Regions from separate parts of the Candidatus Sarcina troglodytae genome, predicted to be linked through region 2. Evidence: riboswitches for the same ligand, from Rfam matches in the RefSeq annotation. Region 2 holds a riboswitch; the other holds the start of a gene.
The links. A riboswitch is a leader RNA that binds a small molecule or an ion and turns the genes downstream of it on or off. The one in region 2 is predicted to bind thiamine pyrophosphate.

Region 1: another riboswitch for thiamine pyrophosphate. It lies ahead of thiT (energy-coupled thiamine transporter ThiT); the one in region 2 lies ahead of thiS (sulfur carrier protein ThiS).

The regions. Positions count from the first base shown of each region.
Region 1 is NZ_CP051754.1:2,179,094-2,194,817, forward strand. It holds gene HH195_RS10200 (leucyl aminopeptidase) at 1-1,269, opposite strand, end outside; gene nrdG (anaerobic ribonucleoside-triphosphate reductase activating protein) at 1,347-1,853, opposite strand; gene HH195_RS10210 (HDIG domain-containing metalloprotein) at 2,078-2,770, shown strand; gene nrdD (anaerobic ribonucleoside-triphosphate reductase) at 2,930-5,044, opposite strand; TPP riboswitch at 5,380-5,487, shown strand; gene thiT (energy-coupled thiamine transporter ThiT) at 5,570-6,268, shown strand; gene HH195_RS10225 (Mrp/NBP35 family ATP-binding protein) at 6,316-7,164, opposite strand; gene HH195_RS10230 (prolipoprotein diacylglyceryl transferase) at 7,516-8,292, opposite strand; gene HH195_RS10235 (hypothetical protein) at 8,376-8,942, opposite strand; gene HH195_RS10240 (hypothetical protein) at 9,134-10,834, opposite strand; gene rsmA (16S rRNA (adenine(1518)-N(6)/adenine(1519)-N(6))-dimethyltransferase RsmA) at 10,915-11,763, opposite strand; gene rnmV (ribonuclease M5) at 11,773-12,315, opposite strand; gene HH195_RS10255 (TatD family hydrolase) at 12,356-13,135, opposite strand; gene HH195_RS10260 (DUF445 family protein) at 13,281-14,789, opposite strand; gene metG (methionine--tRNA ligase) at 14,981-15,724, opposite strand, start outside.
Region 2 is NZ_CP051754.1:1,263,475-1,279,198, forward strand. It holds gene HH195_RS05640 (MFS transporter) at 1-1,033, opposite strand, end outside; gene HH195_RS05645 (SH3 domain-containing protein) at 1,202-2,806, opposite strand; gene thiE (thiamine phosphate synthase) at 3,434-4,114, opposite strand; partial or broken gene thiD (bifunctional hydroxymethylpyrimidine kinase/phosphomethylpyrimidine kinase) at 4,133-4,915, opposite strand; gene thiC (phosphomethylpyrimidine synthase ThiC) at 4,991-6,295, opposite strand; gene HH195_RS05660 (thiamine phosphate synthase) at 6,340-6,948, opposite strand; gene thiH (2-iminoacetate synthase ThiH) at 6,950-8,053, opposite strand; gene HH195_RS05670 (thiazole synthase) at 8,066-8,830, opposite strand; gene thiF (sulfur carrier protein ThiS adenylyltransferase ThiF) at 8,871-9,671, opposite strand; gene thiS (sulfur carrier protein ThiS) at 9,673-9,867, opposite strand; TPP riboswitch at 10,007-10,106, opposite strand; gene HH195_RS05685 (PPC domain-containing DNA-binding protein) at 10,164-10,580, opposite strand; gene hydF ([FeFe] hydrogenase H-cluster maturation GTPase HydF) at 10,691-11,887, opposite strand; gene hydG ([FeFe] hydrogenase H-cluster radical SAM maturase HydG) at 11,899-13,284, opposite strand; gene hydE ([FeFe] hydrogenase H-cluster radical SAM maturase HydE) at 13,326-14,384, opposite strand; gene HH195_RS05705 (TM1266 family iron-only hydrogenase system putative regulator) at 14,395-14,643, opposite strand; gene HH195_RS05710 (AAA family ATPase) at 14,942-15,724, opposite strand, start outside.

The sequences.
Region 1 (15,724 bases), 920 kb from region 2:
TATGTCTGATTTTATAAGTGTTTTGTAATCATCAAAATTAGGTAAATTCCACATTTTCTCTCCAGTTGATGTAAATGCTTTTTCCAATTCTTTATAGAAGCTATCATTATTAGTTACAACCGCTGTTACATCATTTCCAAGTGCAACAAGAGCTGCTCCTGTAAGGGTTGCTACATCTATAATTTCTGTTATATGCTCCTCTCTTATAGCATAAGTTACAGCATCAATCATAGTTAATCTACCTTCTGCATCAGTATTTAATATTTCTATATTTTTTCCTGCCATAGAGCTTATTATATCTCCTGGTTTATATGCCTCATTTCCTATTACATTTTCACAAGCCGCAACTACTGCAACTACATTTATTTTCAACTTTCTTTTAGCAATAGCACTTATTGCTCCAATTACAGTAGCCGCTCCTCCCATATCTGACTTCATATCAACCATAGAGTTTGATGGTTTTAAAGAATATCCACCTGAATCATAAGTTAATCCCTTACCAATTAATCCTAATTTTTGATCTAAGTTATCTTTATCTCCAAAATATCTCATTACAATTACTTTTGGCTTATGTATAGATGATTTTCCTACGGCTAAAAATGAATTCATTTGCAGTTCTTCTATTTTCTTATGATTTATTATTTCTATTTCAAAACCATATCTTTTAGAAAACTTTACAGCCTCTTCTGCTAATGTTTCTGGATATATTACATTGGAAGGTTCATTTACTAAATCTCTAGCATTAAACACTGTTTCAACTAATATTTTGCTTTCTTCCACTATATCACTATAATCTTTATGTTCTAAATTATGTCCACCTATTGTTATACTTACATCTGTTTCATCAATCTTTTCTCTATCACTTTTATATTTATTAAACTTATAATTTGACAAAGATAAACCTTCTATCATTGCCCTTACGCTATCTTCTATAGAAATATTTTTTGATTTTACGAACTCTATGAAAATCTTTTTTCCTTTTAATGATTCTATATATTTTTGAACCTTTCCAAATACTCTTCTTAACCTTTCTTTATTTAACTTTTCGTCTTCACCAAGACCTAAGAATATAATATTTTGTATTTCATCTTTAACACCAGTTATATTTAAAATTTCCCCAAAGTCACCATTAAATAGTTCTCTTCTTTCCAATCTTTTTAATTTTCTATTTATTTCTTCATCTCTGAAATTCAAATTATCTTCAAATAATGGAACTATTATCATGTCTGCATTCTCTATAGTTGTATCTTTAACCAAAAAATTATACATTTAAAACCTTCCTTTCATTATAAAATCCAAATTTTTCACTATTAATTTAATTATATCTAAATACATTTATTATTTTATTAAAACTCTATTAACTTTATTTTTTTATTTTTCAGACTTTGATTAACATCAATTATTCTTTGATTAGTAGAACCTTTAAACTTTAATCCGTCTATTTTCTTACTTATCTCAAACTTCCCATCAACCAAAACATCTATATTATTTAAAAGTTCCTCCCAGCCCTCTCTTTTATTAAGATTTTCTAATATATATTCAAAAGTATATCCAGTATAACACCAAATATTAAGACCTAGCTCTTTAATTTTCTTCGCCATATATGCAAACTTATCTGCCTGCTCAAATGGATCTCCTCCACTAAATGTAACCCCGTTTATCATAGGATTATTTTTCAAATCATCAATTAGTAACTCTATATCCCTTTCCTCTCCTCCTAAGAAATCATGAGTATCTTCATTAAAACACCCCAAACAATTGTGCTTACATCCTTGAGAAAAAAACACCCTTCTCATTCCTGGGCCATTTACTAAACTTTCATAAGCAATTCCAGCAAGTCTTATCTTGTTCATTTTTATCACTCCAGCCTTTAATAATATTTAAATTTAAGTATACTATGATTTAAATATAAAAATACTTCTTATTTTATAAAAACTATTGATATACTTTACAACTAATAATATAAATTTTCTACTTAATCACAGTGTATTTTATAATTTTTTATCATATTTTTTGATTAAAAATAGTATAATATGGATAATATTATACTATAACCACATTGTTAGGGGGATTTAATATGGAAATCAAAAGTATAATTAATGAAACTTCAGATGAATTATTTTATGAATTAGAACATCATCTATTATATGATAAAAAACCGTCAATATATTTAATGGAAACGTTTCTTAATAGCAATAATGACACTTGCTATAATTTAATAAATACCCTATGTAATTTAAAAAAAGTTAAAAAAAACTCAATGCTTGATAACGAAGAAGATACATTAACACATACTTTATATGTAATTGACCAAGCAGCTAAATATAAAGATTTAGCTCATAACAAAAAGGCATTTATGTTTGCTGCACTTCTCCATGATATAGGAAAAACAAAAACAACTGTATTAAATAACGACGATAATATTATATATATGTACCCTCATCATGATTTAGTCGGGGGAGAAATGGCTCGTAGAATTCTAAGGACCCATATAAATAACATAACCCTTAGAGATAATATTGTTTCTTTAATAAAATATCACATGACACACTTCTATATTTTAAATAGAATAAAAACTAATGAAGTTTTAAACATGATAGAAAACACAGACATACATGATGTAGCTCTACTTTCACTATGTGATAGACTTGGAGAAAAAAATCTCTCCAAAGAAGACAAAGAAACAATACTTAATGATATAAATAAATTTTTAAATATAATGTCTTCTAAAACAGGATTACATTATGATAATTTCTCTATAAATTTCTAATTAATATTTACTAATAATTTTAAATTTAAAACAAAATAAGAAATATCAAATTTATCGATATTTCTTATTTATATTAACTCTTATAAAGTATAAATATTTTAAAAAAATAAATAATATTCTTCATTAAGCTTAATATTTAAATTTAAGCATTTAAATAATCTATATCTTATATGCTTTATGATTATTTCCAACATGTGAAACTCTATCTTTCCTTTCTGCACTCTTACCTGGGCCAAATCTCTCATCTAGACTTAGGTATCCTGTAACCCTTGAAATCCCTTGTATATCACTTGAACCACAATTTACACATGCTAACTCATTGCTATGAAGATACGTACCACAACACTTACAATATCTTATATGAAAATTTATACCTAAATAACTTATATTTGTGTGTTTGTAAGCATAGTTTAATATATTCATTATAGTTTCGCCATCTGGACAATCGTCTACTTCTAAATAACTTATATGCCCTGCATTACAAATCTTATGATATGGAGCTTCTATTTCTATTTTATTTTTTATTGATATTGGATAATAAACAGGCACATGATAACTGTTTGTATAATAATCTTTATCTGTTACATCTTTGATTTTTCCAAAAGCTCTTTTATCGTGTTTTATAAACTTACCTGATAATCCTTCAGCAGGGGTTGCATAACAGCTCCAATTTAACTGTGTTTCCTCAGTTACTCTATCAGTATATTGCCTTATATATGATATTATTTTTAGACCTAATTCCCTAGACTTTTCGCTCTCTCCATGATGTTTTCCAGTTAAAGCGATTAAAGCTTCCGCAAGACCTATAAATCCAATTCCCCAAGTTCCTTGCTTTAAAACTGGTTCAATGGAATCCTCTTGATTTAATCCCTCTGACCCTCTCATAAGTCCTTGACCAGCTACAAAAGGTAAATCTTTAACTTTAAGTTTTTTCAAAACATCATATCTATGCAATAAAGCTTCTTTACATGTTTCTAGCCTTTCATGCAAAATTCTAAAGAATTTTTCCTCACTTCCCTTTGCTAATATACCAATCCTAGGTAAATTTATTGTCACTGGCGCAATATTTCCTCTACCTGCACAGCCAGGTTCACCATTTACATTACTCATTAAATAAGTTCTGCATCCCATTGTAGCTGGCTTATATCCTCTTTCATAATACTCTTTGTTAAAATCAGCATCTATGTTCATAAATGTAGGATTCATTCTCTTTGCAGCTACCCTACACGCAAGTTCATAAAGGTAAAAATAAGGATCATCAACCTCTCTATTTACCCCCTCTTTTACCCTAAATATTATATTAGGAAATATGGGCTGTTCTCCCTTTCCTAAACCTTTTTCGTACTCTTTCAAAAAAATCTCACAAACTAAAGCAGCATCATTGGAATCTGGCAATCCTAAATTTACTGAACTAAATGGTACTTGTGAGCCTGCTCTTGAATGCATTGTATTTAAATTATATATAATTCCTTGCATTGCTTGATGTATTCTTGCTCTTAACTTTTTCTCTGTAAGTTTCTCTATTTTATCTGATGCTACGCCTAGTTCTTCATACTCTTTTCTAATTTCTTCTCTAGTTGGATGAACAAATATACTTATGTCATTATCAAAATCTGGATGCGATTGCCCTCCAAACATATCATTTTGGCTAGATTGCAACAAAATACAAGATAATTCAGCAGCACTTTCTATTCTTTTTGGAGTATTTATTGTTCCATATCCTGTATTGAACCCTCTTTCCAAAACCATTCTTGTAGGTATATGAAGGCAATTAGTAGTTAAATTATAACTATCTAAATCATGATAATATATATCACCATTTTCATGAGCTTTCGCTAAATGCTTTGGCATTATAGATAAATTATGCCATTTATTAGATTCTGAAGCTATTCTTAAAAGTTTTGATGAAAAGTTATTTCCAACATTAGCATTATCTCTATCAGTTTCTACTCCTATTTTACTTATTGCCCTCATCAAATCAGATTTTATTTCCCTAACCCTAGTTCTCTCTGCTCTATAATTTGAATAAGCCATAGATATATTTTTTAATCCACTATCATTTAATGCCTTTTGTACCAAATTTTGAATTTCCTCTACTGATACATGACTTTTACCAGACATTTCTATATAATTTAGTACCTTTTGAATTATTCCTAAAACTTGACTCTCAGATATATCATATCCTATTTCTTGAGCCGTTCTTTTTATAGCATTACTTATTTTATCGGTATTGAATCTTGCATCTCTACCGTCTCTTTTCACAACATGTAGCATTACAATTCCTCCACTCTACTATATATAGTACCGAGAATTTATTATACTCTACTATCATTTATGGTGCTAATTTTAAATTTTCCTTTAAATTAAACCTATATTATATAGGTCTTTTTTTCTTTCTTTTTTAACTTTTTCTAAAGATTTTCATATGTTGACATTTAAACTTTTGCGTATCCAGTTTTCAAATATCTTTATTATTTTATAATAATTGGTTAAAGAAAACCGCATTCACTAGAATTCTAAATGAATCAATTAGTGAAAAATCCATCATTATATCAAAAATTAGATTGATTAATAATATATTTAAATATATAATATAAATAATAAAGAATATCATGTGCTAGGGGTGCCTAAATTTAGGCTGAGAAATGAATTTATTCATTAACCCTCAAAGACCTGATCTGGATAGTGCCAGCGTAGGAAAGCGTTTTTATAAACAAAAAAGGCGTACTTATCTTGCGATAATTACGCCTTTTTTGTTTATAAAAATAGGAATAATAAATTTCAAGGAGGACTTTTAAAATGATGTCTTTTCAAGAAATCCTAAACAAATTTGTTACGGGATTTTCTCAAATTTTTACAGGATTACCTTCAAATATTGGAACAATCCTAGCTAGTCCTATGACAATAGTTACTATAATTGGGCTTGCAGTAATAATTCTTGTGCTATTAAAAGCTAGAAAAACAAAATTTGATGTAAGAATGATTACCACAATAGCCATTGCATTAGCCCTAAGTGTCGTTCTTAGCTTATTTAAAATTTATCAACTTCCTCAAGGTGGAAGCGTAACACTAGCTAGTATGGTTCCTATAATTTTAATAGCATATATTTATGGTCCAGGAGTTGGTATGCTTACAGGATTCATTTATGGATTACTTACTTTACTTATAAATCCATATATACTTCAACCTATACAAGTTTTATTTGATTATCCTCTTCCTTTTTTATGCTTAGGGATAGCAGGATTTTTTCCAAAAAAAAGATTACTCGGTGCTATAATCGCCATTTTCTTTAGATTTGTCTGTCATGTTATATCAGGAGTTGCCTTCTATGGAAGTTATGCTCCAGCTGGTATGTCGCCTTTAGTATATTCAATAGTTTATAATGGCTCATTCTTACTACCAGATACTATAATTTGTCTAGTTGTTTTGTACTTTTTACCAATTGATAGGATAATCAAAAACGTAAATAAATATAAGCCAACCAAAACAAATACATAAAAATAAGGATATCTAAACTATCTTGTTTAGATATCCTTATTTTTATTTTAATATAAATCTTTAAATACTGATGTATACAACTCATTTTGTACTACATATTCGTCTGCTTTTCCGTTTTCTAATGCTTCAGTAAAATCTAAGTTTATAGGTAACTCACCTAAAAGTTTTAAACCTAAATATTTAGCATGTTCCTCTGATGATTTTTTACTAAATACATTCATCCTTTCTCCACATTTACCACATAATATGTATGCCATATTTTCAACTACCCCTCTTACAGGAACTCCTAATTTTTCAGCCATTACAACAAGTTTTTTAACTATCATAGATACCATATCTTGAGGTGTTGAAACTATTATTATTTCTTTTAATGGGAAACTTTGCATTACTGTTAAAGTTATATCCCCAGTTCCTGGAGGCATATCTATTAAAAGATAATCTAAATCTCCCCAAACTGTATCTTGATACATTTGATTTAAAACTCCATTTATAACAGGGCCTCTCCATATAACAGGCTCATCTTCAACTTCTGTAATAAGATTTAATGATATCACTTTGATTCCTAAACCTGTTTCTACAGGAATAAATCTAACCCCTTCACCTTCTGAGTATATCTCAGCCCTTTTTTCATTTATTCCAAAAAATCTTGGCATTGAAGGACCAGTAATATCCGCATCTAATACACCAACTTTATAACCTTTTTTAGCTAACTGAGACGCTAACATTCCTGTTACAGTTGATTTACCAACTCCACCTTTACCACTTATAACTCCTACAATATTCTTTATATTTCCATATTTATTTTTTATTTTAGCGATTCCATTTCCGCATCCACTACCATTTTTAGCTGAAGCACAACTACTACTACTTGAACATGATGAACAACTACTACTCATTTTTATTCTCCTTTTTCTCTATTATTTACTTATTATATTTATGTCTAATAACATATAAAAATATTTCTAGTTCCATTATTCACTTTCATATGCTTAAAAGATAAAATAAAATGCAATTTATATGTACTTTTTAATTTATTTAGAACTAGCACTATTTTATATCTATATTTTATCTTAGCACTAGGATAAAGTTTGTCAAGTATAGTAAATTTCTCACTTACATTTTAAAATTCATATAAAAAAAATTGTATCTAACAGTATAAATAAAAATATAATTTTACATTTATCACTATTAAATACAATTCTTAAACACCTATAAATTAATACTCTTAAATTAAATATTACTTTTGTTTAATTGGTAGCAGTATTCTTCTTTTTTAAAAACTTTTTAGAGCTATAAATCCAAATATATACTCCAAGTATTAATGTAAATATTGATATAAATTGTGATGTTGAAAGCATCCCAATATTTCCTCGAACATCATTTCTTAAAAATTCTATAATAAATCTACCTATGCTATAACATATAAGATACAACGAGAAAGTTTTTCCACTATCCTTCTTTTTCCTACTATATATAATAAGAAATATACCAAGTGTAAAATCAAAAATTGAAGAATATATTTGAGTGGGGTGAAGATGTACATGCGGAATTGCCAAACTATTCTCTGGGAAAACCACAAATAAAAAACTCCTTGTTTCAGCCCCATAACAACATCCTGCTAAAAAACATCCTATTCTTCCAAATCCTTGAGCTATCGCAAGACATGGAACCACGAAATCAAATATTTCTAAAGTATTCCACTTGTTTTTCTTGCTATATAAAATAATAGATATCATCCCTCCAATTATTGCACCATAAACAACAAAACCATATCCAAAGTTAGTAATGATAGTTGTTGGATTTTTTATAAAGTCATTAGGATTAGTTATTATAAATAACAGCTTTCCTCCTAAAATTCCTGACAATACAGTGCCTATTATCATATTAAATACTTTGTTTTCATCATAATTTCTCTTTTTCATATTAAAATTTAAAATCATAACTGCCACAATAATACCAATTCCTATCATAAGACCATAACTATATACTTTAAACCCAAATAAATTAAACAATACTAATTTCATAAATCCTCCATAACTATATAAGTTAAATCATATCTTTTTCATTTCTTATTATAGTTTTTTTATGGATTATAATCAAATTATTATTATTGATTAAAACTTTTTATAATTATGTTATATATTGTATCATTACTTTCTTTAAATTTATCATCTAACGAGCTAAATAGCACCTTTAAAATTCTATCATCATCTAATTTTTTATAATAAATCATATTTAAATATACTCGCCCTCCATCACCTTTTTCTTTGTAAACAACTTTGTATATCTGTTCACCATCTATATCTTGAATTTCTTTGCTATAATAATTAGATTCATCAAAATCTATGCTTTGCTTATCTTTATCTATAAGTTCCTCTAAACTTTTAGAGTAATTTATTATTTGTATATACCCAAGTATACTCATATCATCACTTACAAAATTATTATTATATATTATATAGTTTCCTGGATATTGCTGTTCTTGAACATCCCATGTATCTGGTAAAGTATAATTTATAACTCCTTCTAATGCTGAATATGAACTCAATTCACCTATATTATAATTTTCTAATACAGCTCGTTCTATATTATCACTAAAAATATTCTTTCCTATAAAAAGCACTGTCATCAAAAATATTAATATTAGAGTTATTGATAGTTGCTTTTTATTCATCTTTGCTTCCTCTCCTTCCCCTCATTTAGTTAACTTTATATATAATATGTATATTCACAATATAACGAAAGAATTACTTTTTTATTTTGCACATTCCTTATAAAATATACAGCAAAATAAAAGGCTATGTTTTAGTAAACTAATAAAACATAGCTATTTTAAATAAAACTATCAACTTTTAATTATTCTATCTACACAATAGGAACTAAAACTTTAGAAGCTTGAAAATCATAGAACATTATCCAATGTCCATCAACAGAATTTTTAAATTCTGGACACCATGTAACAAATCCAGTTTTTCCAGCATAAGGTTGATCTTTTTTATCCTTGTATCCAGGGATAGCATACGTTACATATTTCACAACTCCATTTTCATCATACTTAAATCCAATCATAAAATATCCCTTCCTACAAATATAAGGATAGTAATTTATCATCGGATAATATGCAACTGTATATTTGTTGTAATTTGACATATTGCATAAGACATCAAAATTATCTACTTTAACTTTATACCACTTGCACTTTTTAACATCTTTTGCAAAACCTCTAGTATATTCAAAATCATCAACTACTGATGAAAAAAATTCTGCTGTTGAGCCTGTTAACTCAAATTCTTCTTCAACATCTTCAAAAACATCATCTCTAGTTTTCTCATCTTGCGTTGATTTACTTTGTTTAGTTTCTTCTTGCCATGCTCTATATCCAGCATGCATAGTTCCTTGCTGAGGAGTTTCCATTTGAACACCTTGAGCACTTTGAGTTCCTGTGACGCCTTGACTTCCAGTGCTCCATTGAGTTACTGTACTTTGTCCTTGTTGCATACCTTGATCCTGTTGTGTTCCAGTAATCCCTTGAACACCATTTAGTCCTGTAATGCCCATGCTACTTTGAACTCCTGTAGTACCATTTAGTCCTGTAACACCCATACTACTTTGAATACCAGTAATTCCTTGGCTACTAACAGAATTTTGTTCACTTCCTTGAAGTTTTTCATAATATACATCTTCCTGTATATCACCTCTAGTCGTTTTCTCATTCATTACACCATCTTCAACAATGTTATTATCTAATTTTATTACTTCAATTTTCCTTTGACTTTCTAATTCAGAATAACTTTCATCAGCTTCTCTCTCATAGTTTCCACCATTTATTCTAGCCTCAATAAGATTTTCATACTCATCAAATCTACTTTCATTTTCATTTATATCTTCATCTAAAATATCATCATTTACTTGTGCACTATTTAACTCCATATCTTCTGAAACATTTTCATCTAAAAGATTATCAATATTTTCTGTTCTTGTTTCACTATTTAATCTAATATCTGTATCTTCTCTTTCTATGCCTTGTTCAACAGTTCTTTGTTCGTTATTTTCTTTTTCAACTTTATTGTTTGTATTATGTTTCTCTTCATTTTTCTTACTACCATCATTCTTAGATTTTTTAATCAATCCATGCTTAGATAATATATTGTATACTTTCCAATTATCTTTTGGTTGTTGCCCATTTAAGAAACCACACATTAAATATATTACTTTTCCACCAATCTCCTTATATACAACAGCTCCTATTATCTTGTCATAACTGACATCTAAATTCCCTATGTTATTTGTGCCACATTCTAAAGATGCTTCAGCCTTACCTTGAGAGTTTATGTTCATTAATCCTAAATCTAAAATAAAATTTCCATCTTTTTTACTACATACAAGAGCCATATGACACTTTTCATCTGCTGATTTTAAGTTTTGAGCATAAAATGCTATTTTACATTTTTCACCCTTTGCTTCAATTTTTGCATAACCTGACAGTGGTTTATCATTTGATATTGAATGGCCTCTTTCATCTTCTTGAAGTATTATAAAGCTTCTATATAATTTATTACTTGCCAAATTAATATCCCTCCATATAAATTTATCATTACATTTATATGAAGGGATATGCTAATTAAGAATAGTTTTTTTAATTTTAATTACTTATTTATATATTTGTATACAGCATCAGCTAAAGCCCCAAACTCATTAATGCTTAAAGTTTCACCACGTCTTTTAGGATCAATGCCTGCATCACTATATGCTTTCTCCATTTGTTCTTTTGAAAGACCTATATTCTTTGTAGCATTCCATAAAGTCTTTCTTCTCATATTAAAAGCACTTCTTATAATATCAAAGAATAGTTTTTCATCTTTAACATTTACTCGTGGTTTTTCTAATCTATCTAGCTTTATAACTATAGATTCAACCTTTGGTCTTGGCATAAAACAAGATGGAGCAACTGTCCTAATAATTGATGTATCACAAAAATACTGAACTAGAAGTGATAACGCACCATATTCCTTACAATTTGGCTTTGAGTTTATTCTCTCCGCAACTTCCTTTTGTATCATTATTGTAAGAGATTTAAATTTATAACCTCCATTTAAAAGATTAGCTATTATTGGGGTTGTAACATAATAAGGAAGATTAGCAACAAGCTTTACACTTTTTTCATCACCTATTATTTCATTAAAGTCTACTTTTAAAGCATCTTTATGTATAAGTTGAAAATTAGGATTATCTCCAAGCTCTTCCATAAGAATCGGTATAAGGTCACTATCTAATTCTATTGAAACAACCCTTTTTGCTTTCTTTAAAAGTTGTACAGTTAGTGTTCCAACTCCTGGACCTATTTCGATAATTAAATCATCACTACAAACATTAGCACCATCTACAATATCAGTTAAAACTGTATCATCTATTAAGAAGTTTTGCCCTAAGCTTTTTGAAAACCTAAAATTATATTTTTCTACTAATTCTTTAGTTTTTACATCTTTTATATCCATTAAAATCTCCTATATCATATTTTCTATCTTTTCTATGGCTTTAATAAATTCTTCCTTACTTATCCCATAATTATTTAATCTTGATAACATTTGATTTGCATTACCATAACCTATTCTAAGCTCTTTTCCTATAAGCTCACGTCTAATTTTAGCTTTTGGATCTCCTGACAATTTAAAATAAACTAAATCTGAAATTGTAAACTCTTCTCTCTTTTCTTCTAGGGTTATTTTAGCTTCCTCTAAAGCTTTTATTATAGCTTCAGGTTCTGCATTTTCAACACCTATGTTATCTCCCTTTGTTCCTTCTGCTCTGCTTATATATGCATGCTTTATACCAGGAACTCTTTTTGATATTATACTTCTTATTTTTTCTCCTGCAAAATCTGGATCAGTTAAAACTATAACGCCCTTTCTCTTTTGAGCTTCTTTAATTCTATCAATAACCTTTTTATTTATACCAAATCCACCAGTTGCTATCATTTCTGCATCTATTGCTCTTTTTACGGCTGTAATATCATCTCTGCCCTCTACAACTATCACTTCTTTTATCAAGATTACACGTCCTTTCTTCTTTTTAGTTAACCATCATATATTACACTATATCTATTTTATATCTTCTTTTTGTATTTTCAAGAAGTATGTCTTGTATTTCTTCTCTACCTAATCCTCTTATTTCACATATTTTTTCTATTATATATTGTATATAATCTGATTGATTTCTCTTCCCCCTATTAGGTGTAGGTGCCATATAAGGACAATCTGTTTCAACTAACATTCTATCTAACGGAATACTTTCACAAACTTCTACTAATTTTTTTGCATTTTTAAAAGTTAAAACTCCTGTAAACCCTATATAATATCCAAGTGATATACACTCTTTAGCAAATTCAACAGATCCTGAAAAACAATGGATAGTTCCATTAACTTTTGGAAACTCTTTTAATATATCTAAAGTATCTTTATGCGCATCTCTATCATGAATTACAACTGGCAAATCTAATTCCTGAGCCAATTTCATCTGCTTTCTAAAAGCTTCTTTTTGACTCTCTCTTGATGGATTTTCTTCATAATAATAGTCAAGGCCAATTTCACCAATTGCTTTTACTTTTTTATTTTGACTCAGTTCTTTTAATTTTTCTATAACTTCATCTGTAACCTTATCAGCATAGCTTGGGTGTATACCAACTGATGCATAAAACATGTCATTTTCATTCGCAAGTTTTACCGAATCTATGCATCCTTCTAAAGAAGCACCAGCATTTAAAACCCCAATTACTCCATTTTTTTGTATTTCTTTAATTACACTTTCTCTATCCTCATTAAATTTTTCATCATCATAATGAGCATGAGTATCAAAAATTCTATATTTCATAAAAACTCCTTTACATTTATATTATATTTTAGTGTTACACTAACCTTATGATATCTTAACAGTTAATATTAACAAACTTCATCATATACTATTATTGATTTTATATAAGAGCAAAAGAATTTACAAGCATCATCCACTTTACTATTTAACTATAAAGCCTTGATAAAAGCGGAGATAACAAACCTAAAAATGCCCCAAGAAGTGCACCAAGCCAAGTTATTGCTCCCAATTCCCTTCTTGCTATTTTCACTATTAACTTTTCTGCATAACTTACATCAAATGAATTTATTTGTTCTTCTATTAGCCCTGAAATATCTATTAATTCAACAACTTTATGTGCATCTTTTTCAATAAAATCATTGTAATATTTACTAATTATATTCCACACAAAATTAAACATTTCTTCTTCATTATCAAAGATATCTTTTACTCTTAAATCTAACAAATATCCTATTAAATTATTTACAATACCTTCACTTAAATCTTTAAATTCCTCTTTTTTTACTAACTTTTTTATACTAGAATCTAAAAATTCTTTTAAATGTTGCTTATAGTTCTCATCTACTTTCAAAATAATAGTTTCATAAGAATCTATATTTTCCATGTATTTTTCAAACTTTTCTATACACATCAATATATTTTCATCACTTAACAATTTATTATTTAGTAAATCAGAAATATTTTTACAAATATTATTAAAATCATCCTCTGATAATGACCTTATTATCTCCTCTATCTTAGTATCCTTTAAATTATTTAACATAGAAATAATGTAATTACATACAATTATCTTATTTTCTTCTACTAATAAATACCCTTTAACCGAATTAAATAACTTTTCATAAAGACTATCAATGCTCATAAACATGGTTACCATAGATGGCAATATTGCCCCTATTATGTCTTTTATTTTACTCGAAAAAATTTCACCCTCTAAAGCCTTTATTAAATTCTCACAAATTATATCTTTTTGATTGTATATAAGCTCCTCAATACCTTTTGATATTTCATCTGGTATAATATCATTCAAAATTTTTTCTTCTTGTATAAAATTTAAAGTTTTTTCACTTATCATGTTTACTATTTTTTTATCTAATATTTTATTAGATTTTTGCTTTGCATTTAACTCTAATAAACTATCTTTGAATTTTTTACTTTTAATCAATTTTATAATTAACTGAGGTTTTTCTTTTACTCTCTCCAAAATACAATTAAAAATATTACTAGAAATTATTACATTTATTTCCTTGTTATTAATTATTTTCTCTAAACTTGTATACGCTTTTTTTCTTAATTTTTCTTCCATAAAAGCATTATTAGCTTCTAAATTTTTCATAACTTCATTTACACTAAAATTTTCATCAAAAGCTTTATGAACTTTTGTATCTACCATATTTTTTAAACCAAATAAAATCTTTTCATTATTTAAAGATTGAGCAATTACCTCATTTGTAAGAATATGTTCACTTACTGTTTCACCTATACTTTTTGCAATTCTCTTCTTTTCTTTAGGTATTAATCCTGGTGTAAAAGGAATTCTTATACCAAATACTCTTTTCTCATTATGAGGTTTAAAAAGCATTTTTATAGCTAACCAATTTGTTATATAACCTATAACAGCTCCAACTAATGCAGATATTAAATAAATCTTCATCGACATTTTACCTCCTATTACTACATTTTTCTTGTAATATAAATAATTTTTTATGATTTTGACACTAAATTGACACATACAACTAGTATTATAATAATTGTAACGTAGCTAAAACACTAATTTAATTTTACCCCTTAAATTAGCCCTTGAGGAATTTGTCCCCCTTACACAAATTTCAAGGGCTATTTGTTTTATCTTTTTTTCATTTTTAATTTTTCAAATTCATTTATAGCTACTTTTCTGTTTATTCTCTCAAATAAAAAATCAACTCTTTTAACCTTTATATTCTTTACTTCTTTAAACTCCCATAAAACATTATCATTCCCCATAAAATCCCTAATACATTCACAAGTAAACGGCATTATTGGATTTAAAATATTGCTTAATGCTATAACTATTTGAGCATAGGTATATAAAAGATTTTCACACTTTTTCCTATCCTTATCAATTAAAAGCCACGGCTTTTCCTTATCAAAATATTCATTAGCAATTGCTATTATTTTAAACACATATTTTAAAGCCTCCCTAAAAGAACCTTCCTCAAATTTTTGCCCAACATACTCATAAACTTTTTCTAAAACCCCCATCCATCTTTTATCCATTTCACAATTTTCAAGACTTCCATTTAAATTTTTATTTATAAATACTAAAGTTCTATTTACAAAATTTCCAAAACAACCTAATAACTCATTATTATTAGCATTTATAAAATCTTTCCATGTAAAATCTGAATTTTTAACTTCTGGTCCTCTACTTATTAAATAATATCTAATTAAATCTATATTAAATCTTTCTATCATATAAGGAACCCAAAGAACCCAATTTTTATTAGTTGAAAATGTCTTTCCTTCTAAATTTAAATACTGTGATGATAACATTCTTATATTGCATTTATCAATCCCAAGACCAAATAATATAGCAGGAAATACAGTTGT
Region 2 (15,724 bases):
CAATTGTATTTAACTTTCCATTGCCTATCTTATCTGATATATGACCACTTAAAGGTGCTACAACTAACATAACAATAGGATAAGACATCATAATCATAGCTGATGTAAAAGCACTATACCCTAATGCATCTTGAAGATAAAATGGTTCTATTATACTTATTGTATTTATTGATATAAAAGATATACATGCACATATTAAATTTGTTGAAAAGGTAGAATTTCTAAAAAGCGACAAATCAAGCATTGGTGCTTTTTCTTTTCTCTCAACAAATATAAATATAACTAAAGCTATAAATCCAACTATAAATGCACAAATTATATAAATATCATTAAATCCTATTTGCTGACCTACCATTATAGCTGAAAATATAAATACTATTGCAATAAAAAATGTTGATGCACCTTTTCCGTCCATTTTTTCATTCTTTGTTGACATATTAACTGGTATAAATTTTCTAGCTAAAATATATGCAACTATCCCTATTGGAACATTTATTAAAAATATGTAATGCCATGTTAAATATGTTACTATAATTCCTCCAAGAGCAGGTCCTATAAGAGCACCAAGTGCAACAGCTGAACCAGTTATTCCAAGTGCTTTTCCTCTTTCAGTTACGGGAAAAACCGCAGTTATTATTCCTTGATTTGTTGACATCACAAGTCCTGCTCCTATTGCTTGTACTACTCTAGATGCGACTAAAAAATAAATATTTATAGATACTCCACAAAGAAGCGATCCTAATGTAAATACTATAATACCATTTATAAATACTAATCCCTTACTTTTCATATCTCCTATTCTACCAAATAATAGTATTGTAGCTGATATTATTATAAGATAAGCACTAACAACCCACTCAGCTGAAGCCATATTTATCTTTAAATCTGCTTCAATTGTCGGAAGAGCTATATTTACAATGTTGCTATCTAAAGAAGACATAAGAGGCAATAAAACAACTATTGCAAGTATTATCCATCTGTTTTTATGTATTTCCTCAGAAGACATTTGATTTTTTTTTAATATACTTCCCATATTTTTCTCCTTTAAATTTTATTATGTTTACATATAAACACCATTTATATTGTACATCAAAAGTGTTTATACGTAAACACTAAATTTCAAAAATAAAAGACAATGATAAATTACCATTGCCTTTTTTATACTTCAATCTAAAAAATTATTTAAAATATTTTTATGCTCTTATTGATGATCATTATATTGTCCATAAAGGAACATTTGAGCCTCTGCTGTTCTTCTTGCATATAGTCCTGATGAGAATGAACCTCCCATATAACTCCAAGATTGAAAATCTGTCATTATAGTTGATGCATTTGTATTTCCATTTTTTACATCTTGAAGAAGTTGACTATTTTCTAAAGAACCTATTCCTAAATTATAAGCAAAATCTGTTAAAGCATTTATTTGATTTTGATTTAAATTACATCCTTGTGTTAAGCTCTTAACTTGACTCATGTATGTAGTTAAACTACCTTGTAATGTATTTAAAGCCTCTTGATAAGTCACATTGTCTGGATACGTATTTCCGTAATTTTGTCCAAATCCTACTGTCCAACCACCGCTCCAATAAGGTGTTGCTGAAAATCCTTCATATGATGCTGTAAAATCAACTAAATCAGATGGTGCTGTATATGAAACCTTATTTGCATAATTGGTTCCTACAACATTATTATTTGATGAATTAGTAGTTTCATTATTAGAAACATTTGAATCACCTAATTTTTTTGATGAATTACTTTTTGAAACACTTGTTTTTGAAACAGTTGCAGTTGAATTATTTAAAGCATTTGTTGAATTATTTGATGAAGCGTTTCCTGTTGATATATAGTTTGAATAAACATATCCAACCGTTCCATCATGATTTATTTTATACCATCCATTATTTTCTGATAATATAGTAACGCTTGTCCCTTCTGATAATTCTCCTATTATGCTATAATCAGTATTCGGACCTGATCTAAAATTCAAATCCACTCCGCTATTTAGATTACTAACAACTCCAGATTTTGAAGTATTACTTGATGAATTTGATAAACTTGATGAATTATTTCCTACAGATACATAGTAACCGTAAACATATCCAATTGTTCCATCATAGTTTATTTTGTACCATCCGTTACTTTCTGATAATATAGTAAACGTTGTACCTTCTGACAAGCCACCTATTACAGTATCATTAGTGCTTGGACCTAATCTGAAATTTAATTGTATATCTCCACTAAGATTTATAACTGTTCCTGTTTTTGAACTACTACTTAAATTACCGCTAACAATAGATATACATGGTGCATAAACATATCCTGTTGTTCCATTATATTGTACTTTATACCAATTACTATTACATTGAGATATTATTTGAACATTAGTACCACTTGAAAGTTCCCCGATTATATTATAACTAGTGCCAGGGCCTTGTCTTAGATTTAATGATGTGTAACCATTCCCAAGATTAGAAACTTCACCATATCGAATCTCACCACATAAAGTTGTATCTTTTGATGCAGTTGAAACTTCTGAAGTTTTTATACTATTAAATGCTTTATTAGAAACCGTTGAAATATTTTCGTTTTTAGTATTATCCGTTAGTGCTTTTTCACCGTTATTATCCGTTGTTTTTGATTGGTTTTTAGTTGTAGTTTTTTGTAAACTCTGTTTCGACGAAGAGTTTAAAGATGCGGAACTGCTTAATGGTAGTGTAGCTGCAAAAGCTGAGGTACTTCCTACAAGAGTAGTACTTATTACCACTGATGCTACCACTAACATATTTTTTATTTTATTACTTTTCACTTATAAATTCCTCCTACTTGCTTAGAATTTCTTATATTTATCGCAGAAATAGTTAACACTGGGTTCATAATTCTTAGTAAATAAAATTTTTTAACAAATTCCATCTAAAAATTCAACTTTAATTTTAAATTTAATTTTTTAAGTACTTTTTTAACAATCTAGCTATGTTTAAAATTCGACATTTAGGCATTTTTATAAAATTAATCTTACCTTTAACAATCTACAATTTTCTGCATAGAAAAATCGTACTAAATAAATTTCCCTAATTATATAAATATAAAAAATTTGCGTCTTATTTGAATATTATGTTTTTATTTATTAATTTATTTTTTATGTATTTTTATCCTTATTTTTTGTCATAATATCCCTCGTTTTGTATACATTATACACTATATTTTTTTTAAAAGCAAGTTTTGGATTATTAAGGTAAAAAAAATGTAATTTTTTATGTAATTTAATTATATTTTTTAATACTTTTATATCTTAGTATTTTTTTAAACTCTAATGATATTTAAAAATACATTTAAAAATACATTTAAAAATACATTAATACAAATCACTAAATTTTACATTTTTTTATTATTAACTATAAGAATATATTTTTATAGTTAATTTTTTATCAATCTTTTATTTTAAATTTTCATTAATCTCTTTTATAGTATTTTTTATATTATTAGTTTGAAAAATAGCAGAAATCACAGCTACTCCATCTATGTTTTCTCTCAAAGAGCTATTTATATTATTTTCTGTTATTCCTCCAATTCCAAAAATAGGATTATCCGTGATTTTTTTTATTTTTTGAAGAGTTTTTATAGATAAATTGACAGTATTGCTTTTACTTTTGCTTTTATATAAAGCACCTACTCCTAAATACGTAGCTCCTTCACTTATAGCCTCAAGTGCTTCCTTTTCATTATGTGCAGTTGCCCCTATTATTTTTCCTTCTCCTAATATCTTTTTTGCTTCACTTATTTTCATATCTTCCCTTCCTAAATGCACTCCATGAGCATCAACTACAAGGGCTATATCCACTCTATCATTTACAATAAATATTGCATTATACTCATGACAAAGTTGCTTTAGCACTCTAGCTTCTGCACACATATCCTTTGTTGATTTTTCTTTAGCCCTATACTGAACTATTTTTATTCCACATTCTAAAGCTATTCTAACTTTTTCAACTAATATATCAAAATCTAATCTATAATCTGTTATAAGGTATATTTTTTTTGATTTTAAATCAAATTCATCTTTATTTTTATGATTTTCGATTAAATCATAAAATTTATTTTTTTCTTTTTTTACAATAAATTCCCCTTGATTATTATAAAATTTATAAAAATGATGTGTTGGTCCTATCCCTTTACCTAGAGTAAATCCATGCTTTATTGCATTTGTGACATATTCTTTTGCCAAAGCAACACTTTCCTTTAAGGACATTCCCTTAGCCATATTAGCAGCTATTGCTGAAGATAACGTACAGCCCGTCCCATGAGTATTATCATTTTCTATTCTTTCTTTTTCAAAAATAGTAAATTCTATTCCATCATATAAAACATCGATAGCATCACCCTTTAAATGTCCACCTTTTATTAAAACAGCTTTAGGTCCAAGGTTTAAAATAGCTTCTACTGCTTTTTTCATATCATCTAACGTTAAAATTCTTTCATTTGTTATTTCTTCAGCTTCTAATATATTAGGCGTTATTAACGTTGCAAAAGGTATTAGATTAGTAATTAAAGCATCTTTTGCATCTTTTGACAAAAGATTAAATCCATTTTTAGACACCATAACAGGATCTATAACAATAGGTGGCAAATTTCTAATTTCTCTTAAACTTTCAACTATCGCATTTATTGATTCTTTTTTTGAAACCATCCCTATTTTAATTACATTTACATCTATATCATCAAAAATAACATTAATTTGTTTTTTTATCATATTTGAGCTTATATCCTCTATACTAAAAACTCCTTGAGTACTTTGTGCTGTTACTGCTGTTATTACACTCATTGCAAAAACTCCATTAGCAGACATAGTCTTAATATCAGCTTGAATACCTGCCCCTCCACAACTATCTGATCCTGCAATTGTAAGTCCATTAATCATAACTTTCTCCTTTTAAATTATCTATTTTATTATTCTTACTAAAACATATTATTTAAATTTTTTATATAAGTTATTTTAATTATTTATCTCTAAATATTCTCCATTTAATATCTTTTTCATAGTTCTCATGGAACACATTTTTCCGCACATTGTACAACTCTCTTCATCATGAGGCTTAGAACTTTCTCTATATTCTCTAGCTTTACTACTGTCTATTGCTAAATTAAACATTTTTTCCCAATCAATATCAGCTCTTGCCATACTCATTTTCTTATCCCACTCTTTTGCGCCTTTTACATTTTTAGATATATCTCCTGCGTGTGCTGCTATTTTACAAGCTATAATGCCTTCTTTCATATCATTTAAATCTGGAAGTCTTAAATGTTCAGCTGGAGTTACATAACATAAGAAATCAGCTCCAGAACTTGCTGCAATAGCTCCTCCTATTGATGATGTTATGTGGTCATATCCTGGAGCAATATCAGTAACTAATGGTCCTAAAACATAAAATGGTGCTCCATGACATAACTTTTTTTCTAATAACATATTGGACTTAATTTCATTTATCGCCATATGTCCAGGTCCTTCAATTATAACTTGTACATTTTTGTCCCATGCTCTTTTTGTAAGTTCACCTAATGTTATAAGTTCTTTTATTTGAGATGCATCTGTTGCATCACTAATTGAACCTGGTCTTAATGCATCTCCTAAAGAAAGAGTCATATCATACTTTGCACATATTTCTAAAAGCCTATCATAATATTCAAAAAATGGATTTTCACAATTATTAAGTTCCATCCAAGCAAATAAAAGAGAACCTCCCCTAGATGCTATATTTGTAAGTCTTTTATTTCTCTTTACAGTTTCTACTGCCTCCCTATTTAATCCCGCATGAACTGTTATGAAATCAACTCCATCTTGTCCATGTCTTTCAACAACTTCAAAAAATTCATCAACTATAATATCCTTTAAATCTTTATCATGAAACCCTAAGGCATCATACATAGGAACAGTTCCAACCATTGCACTTGACATTTCTATTATTCTTTTTCTCATTTCTTCTGTTTTCCCATAATTCGATAAATCCATTATAGATTCGGCTCCCATATCTAAAGCTACTCTTACCTTTTCTAATTCCTTTTCATAATCATAACAATCTTTAGATATTCCAAGATTAACATTTATTTTTGTTCTTAATCCTTCCCCTATCCCTTCTGCGTTTAACGATTTATGATTTTTGTTAGCAGGGATTGCAATTACTCCCTTTGCAAGTTTTCTTCTTATTTCCTCAGAAGTCATACCCTCTTTTAAAGCTACTGTCTCCATTTCTTTTGTTATAATTCCCTTTTTAGCTGCATCCATTTGAGTTGTATAATCCATAAAAAATCCTCCATTAAAAACTATAAATTTTTTCTTATATTTAATTATTTGCTATATTCATCTATAATAGATTGAAAATTTTTAAAGTCTTCATAAATATTTTGACTCTCCATAAAAGCACTCATAATAGCTACACCATCAACTTTTTCCTCTAAAACTTCATTTATATTTTTAGAGGTTATTCCCCCTAGTGCTATAACTTTTATACTTGTCTTTTCCTTTATCTCTCTTAAAAAAACTACACCTTTGCCTTTTAATCCTTCTTTACATTTAGTCTCATATATATTTGAAGCTAAAATATAATCTGCTCCTAGCTTTTCTACTAAAATTGCTTCATCCAAAGAATGAACAGAAACACCTAATACAAAAGAATCATTCAAATTTTGTTTTTTGTATTTTAAAAAATCATTAAATGAGAGGTGAAGCCCATAAGCTTTAACACGCCTTGCCAAGGAAATATCTGAATTTATTATTATTTTTGTATCATCCTCAATTATATTTTTTATATTTACATAAATATCTTCTAATTCATTTGAAGATAAGTCCTTTTCCCTTAAAATTATTCTTTTTAATCCTAAGGTAGATAAAGTTTTTATAACTTCGTAATATTTTTCAGCGTCTACTAAATGTCTATTTGTTATCAAATAAAGCATTTTATATTCTCTCCCAATCTTTAAATATAGCTTGATATCCTAACGATTTTATAACATTCTTCATTTCTTTAGCACTCCTTGTATCATTTATTACAAATTGTTCTTCTCCAACATCCTCTATAGCATGTCCACCTACATTTGTTGATACCCCAGCACTTATTTTATTAGCACCAAGCGGAATTAAATTTTCTCTAAACACTGGTCTCTCTCTTGTAGATATATTAATTGAAGCTGTAGGATTAAATATTTTAAAAGCCAAAAGCATTTGAACAAAATTTTTATCATTTACCTTATTTATATCATCAAATTCTCCTTCATGAGGTCTTATCCTTGGAAGTGCATAAGCAATATTTACTTCTCTGTATTTTTTAGCAATATATTCTCCATGAAGAGCTGTAAAGAATGCGTCCACTCTAAAATCACTAAGACCTAAAAGCGCTCCAAGACCAATATCTCTCATTCCAGATTTTGCTCCTCTCTCTGGTGCATCTAATCTAAATATATAATCTTTCTTAGGACCACTTATGTGAACTTTATCATAAATTTCTTCATTGTAAGTTTCTTGATATATAGTAAGCCCATCAACTCCAGCATCTACTAAAATCTTATACTCATTTTCAGTCAAAGCATAAACTTCTATCCCAATAGATGGAAACATTGGTTTTAACACTCTAACACACTCTGCTATATATGATACTGGTGTTTTAGTTTTACTCTCCCCTGTTAATATTAAAAGATGTTTAAAACCTTGTTTACTTATAGCTTCCCCTTCCAATTTAACTTCTTCTAATGTAAGCTTTTTCCTATGAATTTTATTAACTACATTATATCCACAATAAGCGCAATGATTTTCACAGTAATTTGCAAGATATAAAGGAGTGTATAAATTTACTACTTTTCCAAAGTACTGAATTGATAATTCATTAGCCCTTTGAGCCATCTCTTCTAAACATTCCATAGCTTTAGGTGATAAAAGATTTAATAAATCTTCACTGTCTAATCTTTCTTTATGTATGCTTTTTTTCACATCTTGTATAGTAGTATTCCTAAAATAGTTGTTAAAATCAAAATCTTTATATTTTTCTATAACTTTATAAAAACTCATATTCTCCATCCCCTATCTTAAAAACCCAGTAAGTGGTGATGATGCATTAGCTCTTCTTGAAATCTCACCAAATTTTGCAAGATATCCAAGCCTTCCACCCTCAACAGCCAATTTAAATGCTCTAGCCATTACTTTAGGGTCCTTTGATGAAGCTATAGCAGTGTTTACAAGGCAAGCTGAAGCTCCAAGTTCCATTGCTTCCATTGCATGAGATGGTCTCCCTATTCCAGCATCTACCACTATCGGCACATCGATTTCTTCTATCATCATTCTTATAAGTTCCTTAGTTTTTAATCCCTTATTGCTTCCTATTGGTGATGCTAAAGGCATAATAGCAGCAGCACCCGCTTCCTTCATAGCATGTCCAAAATATATATCAGGGCTCATATAAGGAAGTACTACAAAACCCTCATTAGCCAATGCCTCGGTTGCCTTTAAAGTTTCCAAATTATTTGGCATAAGATATTTATTGTCAGAGATAACCTCTATTTTAATCCAATTCCCACACCCCATAGCTCTTGCAAGTCTTGCAAGTCGTATAGCTTCACTAGCATTTCTCGCTCCTGATGTATTTGGAAGAAGTATAGTATCCTTCGGAATATATTCTAGTGGATTTTCTTCCTTATTATCAAAATCAATACGTCTTACAGCTAAAGTTATGACTTTAGAACCACTTTCTTTTAAAACCTCTGGAATTAACTCATTTGAACTATATTTACCTGTCCCTACAAATAATCTTGAACTTAATTTAATTCCTCCAATTATTAAATCATCCATGTATTTTTCCTCCTAATTTTCACTTTATAACTTTAAATAATTAAATAGTTTTGCACAAAATTCTAACAGCTTCGTTTGCCATATGATTCGCTACAATTCCTACTCTAGGCGCCATAAGCCCTGAGCCCATCTTAGCTTCATTTATAAAATCACCGCAAACAAAAAATTTTTCATTTATCTTTCTCGTTCTTATAATATTAGAATCAAAATATCCAGCCATACCAGATCCCATTATTAAGTATTTATCTGGCATTTTTGTTAAAACAACATTAGCTAAAATAGCCTTACTTTCAGCTTTATCAAAAGCTTCAATTATTATATCTCTATCTTTAAACAAATATTCAATATTGTCTTTATCTATAAATGCATTGTTAGTTTTAACATTTATAAATGGATTTATTTTAAGTAAAATCTCCTTCAAAGCATCTACTTTAAATTTTCCAATATCTTTTACAAAATACTGTTGTCTATTTAAATTAGATGGCTCTACTATATCAAAATCACATATCACAATATCCCCAATCCCAACTCTAGCTAAAGATATTGCTATATTAGAGCCAAGACCTCCACATCCAACTATTGCTACTTTTGCTTTTTTTAATCTTTCAAAAACACCCGGAGTATGTCTTGCCATCATAAGAAATTCAAGTTCATCTTCTTTAGGTATCTCACCTTTTTTTATCAAAGTAACTTTATCATTCTCATTCAATTTAATATTGCTATTAATAGGAAATCCATTTAAAATAACGACATCTGCATCATTTTTATATTTTTTTTTAACATCGGAAATATAGGCATTTTTATTAATATTAATCTTTAATTCGTTTAGGTATATATTTATCTTAACCACCTCCCACAAAACTTAAAACTTCTAAAGAATCATTTTCCTTAACAATAAAACTATCATATTCCTCCTTATGTATTATGTTTAAATTAACTTCTACAACAACTCTTTCTTCATTAACATTTAATTTTTTTAATATTTCAGAAATAGTTGAATTTTCTGTAAATTCATACTTTTTTCCGTTTATTATCATTACTATACACTCCTAAAAATTATTTAATATTTTTATATATTTATAAATTATTTAGAAAATAAAAAGACTTGCTTAAATAGCAAGTCTTAAAAATCTATAACTTTATTTGTAATTGTATTATATCTTCACAAACAAAAATCGCTAAATTTACTTGCTTTCCTACGCTGGTATTAACCATATCAGGTTCATAGGGTTGGATTTTCCTCTCAGCCAATTATTTGGCACCCCTAGCAACAATTTATTATATTAACTTTACCTTTATTATATACCTATATTTTTTTATTGTAAATAGCAAATTATACATCTATAAGATTTATTCCAACTTCATCTAAATATCTATTTAAATTTCCCTCTATTTCTGTTACTATTATTTCAGCAGTTATAGTAACTTTCCCCTCTATAAAATGCCCTCCATAACATATACAATCTTGTCCACTAAAATTTATATGTAAATGCATATATGGTTCATTATCTTTTGTTGTAATATTTCCTGTAAGACTTGTTATCTCATAATTATCATTAAATATTGTTTCATTATATTTTTTGCTTTCTATATCATAAATCCCTATCTTTGTATCAGTTACTGCGCCTATTCCATTTACCATAGCTGCTTTTATATTGTTTTCTTTAGCAAATTTTTTTAAACTTTCCACTATGTTTTCATCTTTCTCAAGTCTAACAACATAAATATTTTCTCTCTTTGTATACTTCATTTTACAACCTCCATTAAAAAATAATATCTTTATTTTATTATACTAAAAAATACAAAAGTAATATTAATAGTAGATAAATTTATTATCTACTATTAACTCATGCTCTACACTTAAATGTTATCTTTAAAGCATTTTACACTTCTATCTAAAATATCATTTAAGAAAGCTAAAATTATTCCATAATTAGTTATAGGAACATTCTCTCCTTTACAGTAATTTATTCGATTCACTACAGTTTTTCTATTTATCATACAAGCACCACAATGAATTATTAAATCATATTCTTTTATGTTATCTGGAAAATCATGTCCTACTCTGTATTCAAAATTTAATTTTTGTCCTACATATTTAGTTAAAAGTTTAGGAATTTTCACTCTTCCTATATCTTCATGAGACACATTGTGAGTACAACTCTCTAATATTAAAATCTTTGATCCCTCTTTTAAATTTTTTACAGCATTAGCTCCTTTTATAAAATCACTAATCTCTCCCTTATGCCTTGCAAAAAGAATTGAAAAACTAGTTAAAGGTGTATCTTCTGAAACTATTTTGGAAACTTTTTTAAAAGCTTGAGAATCTGTTACCACTAAATCAACATTTTTTAAATCTTTTAAAGCACTTTCAAGTTCAGTATCTCGAACTACATAACTCTTTATTCCATGATCTAAACAATCTCTTATACACTGAACTTGCGGAAGAATTATCCTTCCTTTTGGAGCTTCTGAATCTACTGGTACAACCAAAACAACTGTTCCATTATAACGAACTAAATCTCCAAGTATTGGTCCATCTTCCTCTTCTTTTTGTAAACTTTTTATAAGAGCATCTTTAACTTTTGCCACTCCTATATCTTTTAAAACTGATATAAAAATACCATTTTTAAATTCATTTTTTAATTTACTTAAAACTTCTTCTGATACTTGATCTATTTTATTTACTATAATCAAATAAGGTATATTATATTTCTTAAAGTTTATCTTAGCTTTTTCAAGTTCATCTCTATCAACATTATTTGCATCCATAACATAAAGAGCTATATCAGTTCTTTTTAATACATCTAAAGTTTTTTTAATCCTCAAATCTCCAAGTTCGCTTTTATCATCAATACCTGCTGTATCTATAAATACTACAGGCCCCACTGGAATGAGTTCCATAGCTTTTAAAACTGGATCTGTCGTAGTTCCTGCAATATCTGATACTAAAGATACTTCTTGGTTTAATATCTTATTTATTAATGAGGATTTTCCAGTATTAGTTTTTCCATACACTGTTATATGTTTTCTATTAGCATTTGGTGTACTGTTCATAAAACTCCTCCTTAAATGTAATAATCCCTTCCACCTTCTTTAAGTTTTTCTAAACTTTCCATTATAAATTCTTTAACTTTTTCTGATTTTAATTTTTCAGTTCTTTCTTTGATTACTTTTTCTGCTTTTTTACAAGTTTCTGCATCACCATAATCTAACACATATTCCATAAGAGTAAGCATTGCATTTGGTTCACACATATTTTGTATTTCACCACTTTTTGCAAGCTTCATAAACTTCTCACCAGTTCTACCCATTCTATAACAAGCAGTACAATAGCTTGGAATATATCCATCATCTAAAAGACTATTCAAAACCTCTAATGGTGTCCTTTCATCTGAAGTTTTAAATTGAGCCTCTCCACTACCTTTTTCTTCTCTTTCTTTATATCCACCAACACCAGTACTTGAACCTGAACTTACTTGGGTTACACCAAATTTTAATGCATCCCTTCTCATCTCTGGTGTTTCTCTTGTTGACATTATTATTCCTGTAAATGGTACAGCTATTCTTATTACTGCAACTAATTTTTTAAACATCTCATCATCAACTATATTCGGGAATTTTTCTAAATTTATTCCACCTGATGGTCTAAGTCTTGGAACTGATATTGTGTGGAATCCTACACCAAATTTCTTTTCCATTTCTTCATTATGAATCATAAGTCCTAAAACTTCAAATTTAGGATCTGCAAGTCCAAATAAAACTCCAGCTCCTACATCATCTATTCCACCCTCCATTGCTCTATGCAATGCTGTTAAATGATAATTATAATCTCCTTTTAAACAATTTGGATGCATCTTTTCATAAGTTGGTTTATGATATGATTCTTGGAATAATATATAAGTCCCAATATTTGCCTCCTTTAATTTCTTATAATTTTCAACAGTTGTTGCTGCTATATTTACATTAACCCTTCTTATAGTTCCATTTTCATTTTGAGTATTATATATAGTTTTTAAACTATCAATTACATATTCAATTGGTGCATGAACTGGATCTTCTCCAACTTCTAAAGCTAATCTTTTATGCCCCATTTTTTCTAAAAGTTTTACTTCTTCTGCAATTTCTTCTTGAGTTAATCTTCTTCTCTTAAAATCATGACACTTATGATATCCACAATACACACAATTATTCACACAATAATCACTTATATATAAAGGAGCAAAAACAACAACCCTATTTCCATATATAGATTCTTTTATTTCCCCTGCAACTTCAAATATCCTTTTTAGTAGTTCCTTATCTTCAACCTGTATAAGTGCTGCAACATCCTCGTGGCTTACCCCTTGTTTATTCTTTGCTTTTTCTAAAATTTGTATTATATCTTCTTTGGTTGCCTTTTTCCCATCTTCTAAAAGTTTATATATATATTCATGATTTATAAAATTTTCCATTTTACATTCTCCTAACGTTTTATTAAAACTTAAAATAAATTCTATTTACTTTCTTTTTCCCAAAGAATACTGTCTCCTCTAGATATATCAATCTGAAAGCCTATATTATTCATTCTTCTCTCTATACACATTCTACACTCCGCAGCTTCATCTCCTGTACATATCTTTCCATCATAAAGAGAATATTTTTCACGCACATCAGTTGGTGATAAATTAGGCATAACAACATTTGCACCTGCTTTTATTCCTTTTTCTCTACCAGTTGGGTCTATAGTCCCTAATGATGTTGTTGCCGGAAGCAATGTGTCTGGAAGAAGAAGTCTTAAAATAGCAATCATTATAATTGTTTTTTCTAATGTTCCACCTTCCTCATTATTTAAAGGAGTATCTTTATGAGGTATAAAAGGTCCTATACCACACATATGAGGTTTTAATTGTTTTGTATAAATCAAATCATCTACCAAACTATTATTATCTTGTTCAGGAAGCCCTATCATAAACCCAGAGCCTATTTGATATCCTATCTCTCTTAAATCTTCTAAACATTTTCTTCTATTTTCAAAACTAGCGTTTGGATGAAGCTTTTCATAAAGAGTTTTGTTTGCTGTTTCATGTCTCAAAAGATATCTATCAGCACCTGCTTTAAACATTTTTTTATAGCTTTCATAAGATCTTTCGCCTATTGATAAGGTAATCGCGTTATTAGGAAGTATAGATTTTATCTTCGTTATAATTTCAACCATAATCTCATCTGTAAAGAAAGGATCCTCTCCCCCTTGTAAAACAACTGTTTTATATCCTAATTTATCTCCTAAAACAGCACAATTTACTATCTGCTCTACAGTTAATCTATACCTATCTGCATCCTTATTACTTTTCCTTATACCACAATACTTACAATCTCTTACACAGTAGTTTGTAAACTCTATAAGCCCTCTCATATAAACCTTATCTTTATATGTTTTCATTCTAACTTCATTAGCTTTTTCAGTTAAATAATTTATTGAATCCTTATCTATATTATCTAAAAGATATAAAAGTTCTTCTCTAGTTGCAATATTCTCTTTATACAACTTATCAATAATATTTATTGTATTCATTCCCATCTCCTTAAATTTCTTTTTTACCTATAGCAGTTTTTATACTTACTCCTTGAATTTTTCCTAACTTTCCTGTAAGACTATTTATTTCATCCAACTTACCTGTAAGTATTATAGATATAACTGTTATATCCTCTCTTATTGGTATTCCCATTCTCCCTTTAATTTTGCCTCTAAAATTAATAAGGATATCATTAAACTCTTCCTGACTCTTTATAGGATCTTCTAAAATAGCACTTATAACAGCTATTTTTTCCATAAAAACTCCTCCTCTAAAAAACAATAAACCTAGCTTTCTCAAACAGAAAACTAGGTTTATATTTATTCACATAGGCTAAACATAATTTATAACCTTCATTAGCATTAATAAACTTTATAAATAATTATGTGTTAGTCTTCCAGATTAGCATTTCTTTTCTGTTAGACAATAAACTTTAACTGCTATTACATTAAAATAAGAACATCTCATTATAATGAAAATAATAATTTAAATTAACTTACACTTTTATATTAAATTTTTAAAAACATATTGTCAATACTTATATTAATATATTCTTTTAATATTTACTTATTATTTTTGCTTTTAGAACTTTAAATTCACTTTCGTCTATAACATTTAAATCAAAAAGATTTTTAATATTTAGAAGTTCTTCCTTTAATAATTCAGAATTTAATTTAGTTTGTGGTTCAATTATTTCTCTTTCTTTTTCCACTTCACTCTTTTTCATTCTTTTTTCTTCTGTTAGTTCGTGTTTTTCTATATCTTCTACAAACAAAGGTTTAATATCTTTCTTATCTTCAATTGTAAATGCCCTTACATTTCTCCTATTTGCAATTATTCTATCATTATTCTTTCTTCTACATAAAATTCCAAGTCCAGCACCATCTTTACATAGTTCACATGCAAAAATATTTCTTTCAATAAATCTTTCTTTAGTTAATAAAATATCTTTATCTATTATAGTATTTATTTCTTTTGCTGATAAAGAACCTGTACTAACTCTTATGCTCTGAACTCTAATTAAAGTATCTATAAATTTTTTAACCATTATTCCGTTTTTTATTGATAATTTTTTATTGTTTGAAAACTCATCCATAATACTTTTTAGTAGCTCATCTGTACCTTTGCTAAGCACAAATCCTTTTTCTTTTAAAGAATATCTTGCAACCCCTATAAGCTGTTCTAAATTATACGGTGAAAAATTCAACCAAAGTGGAAATCTTCCACTAAAATCAGAGTTACCTGCATAAAGACATCTTAGTTTATCTCCATCTCCACTCAATGCCACTATAACCTTTGTTTTATTTTCATCTATAAACTTTAATAATGCATCTAAAAT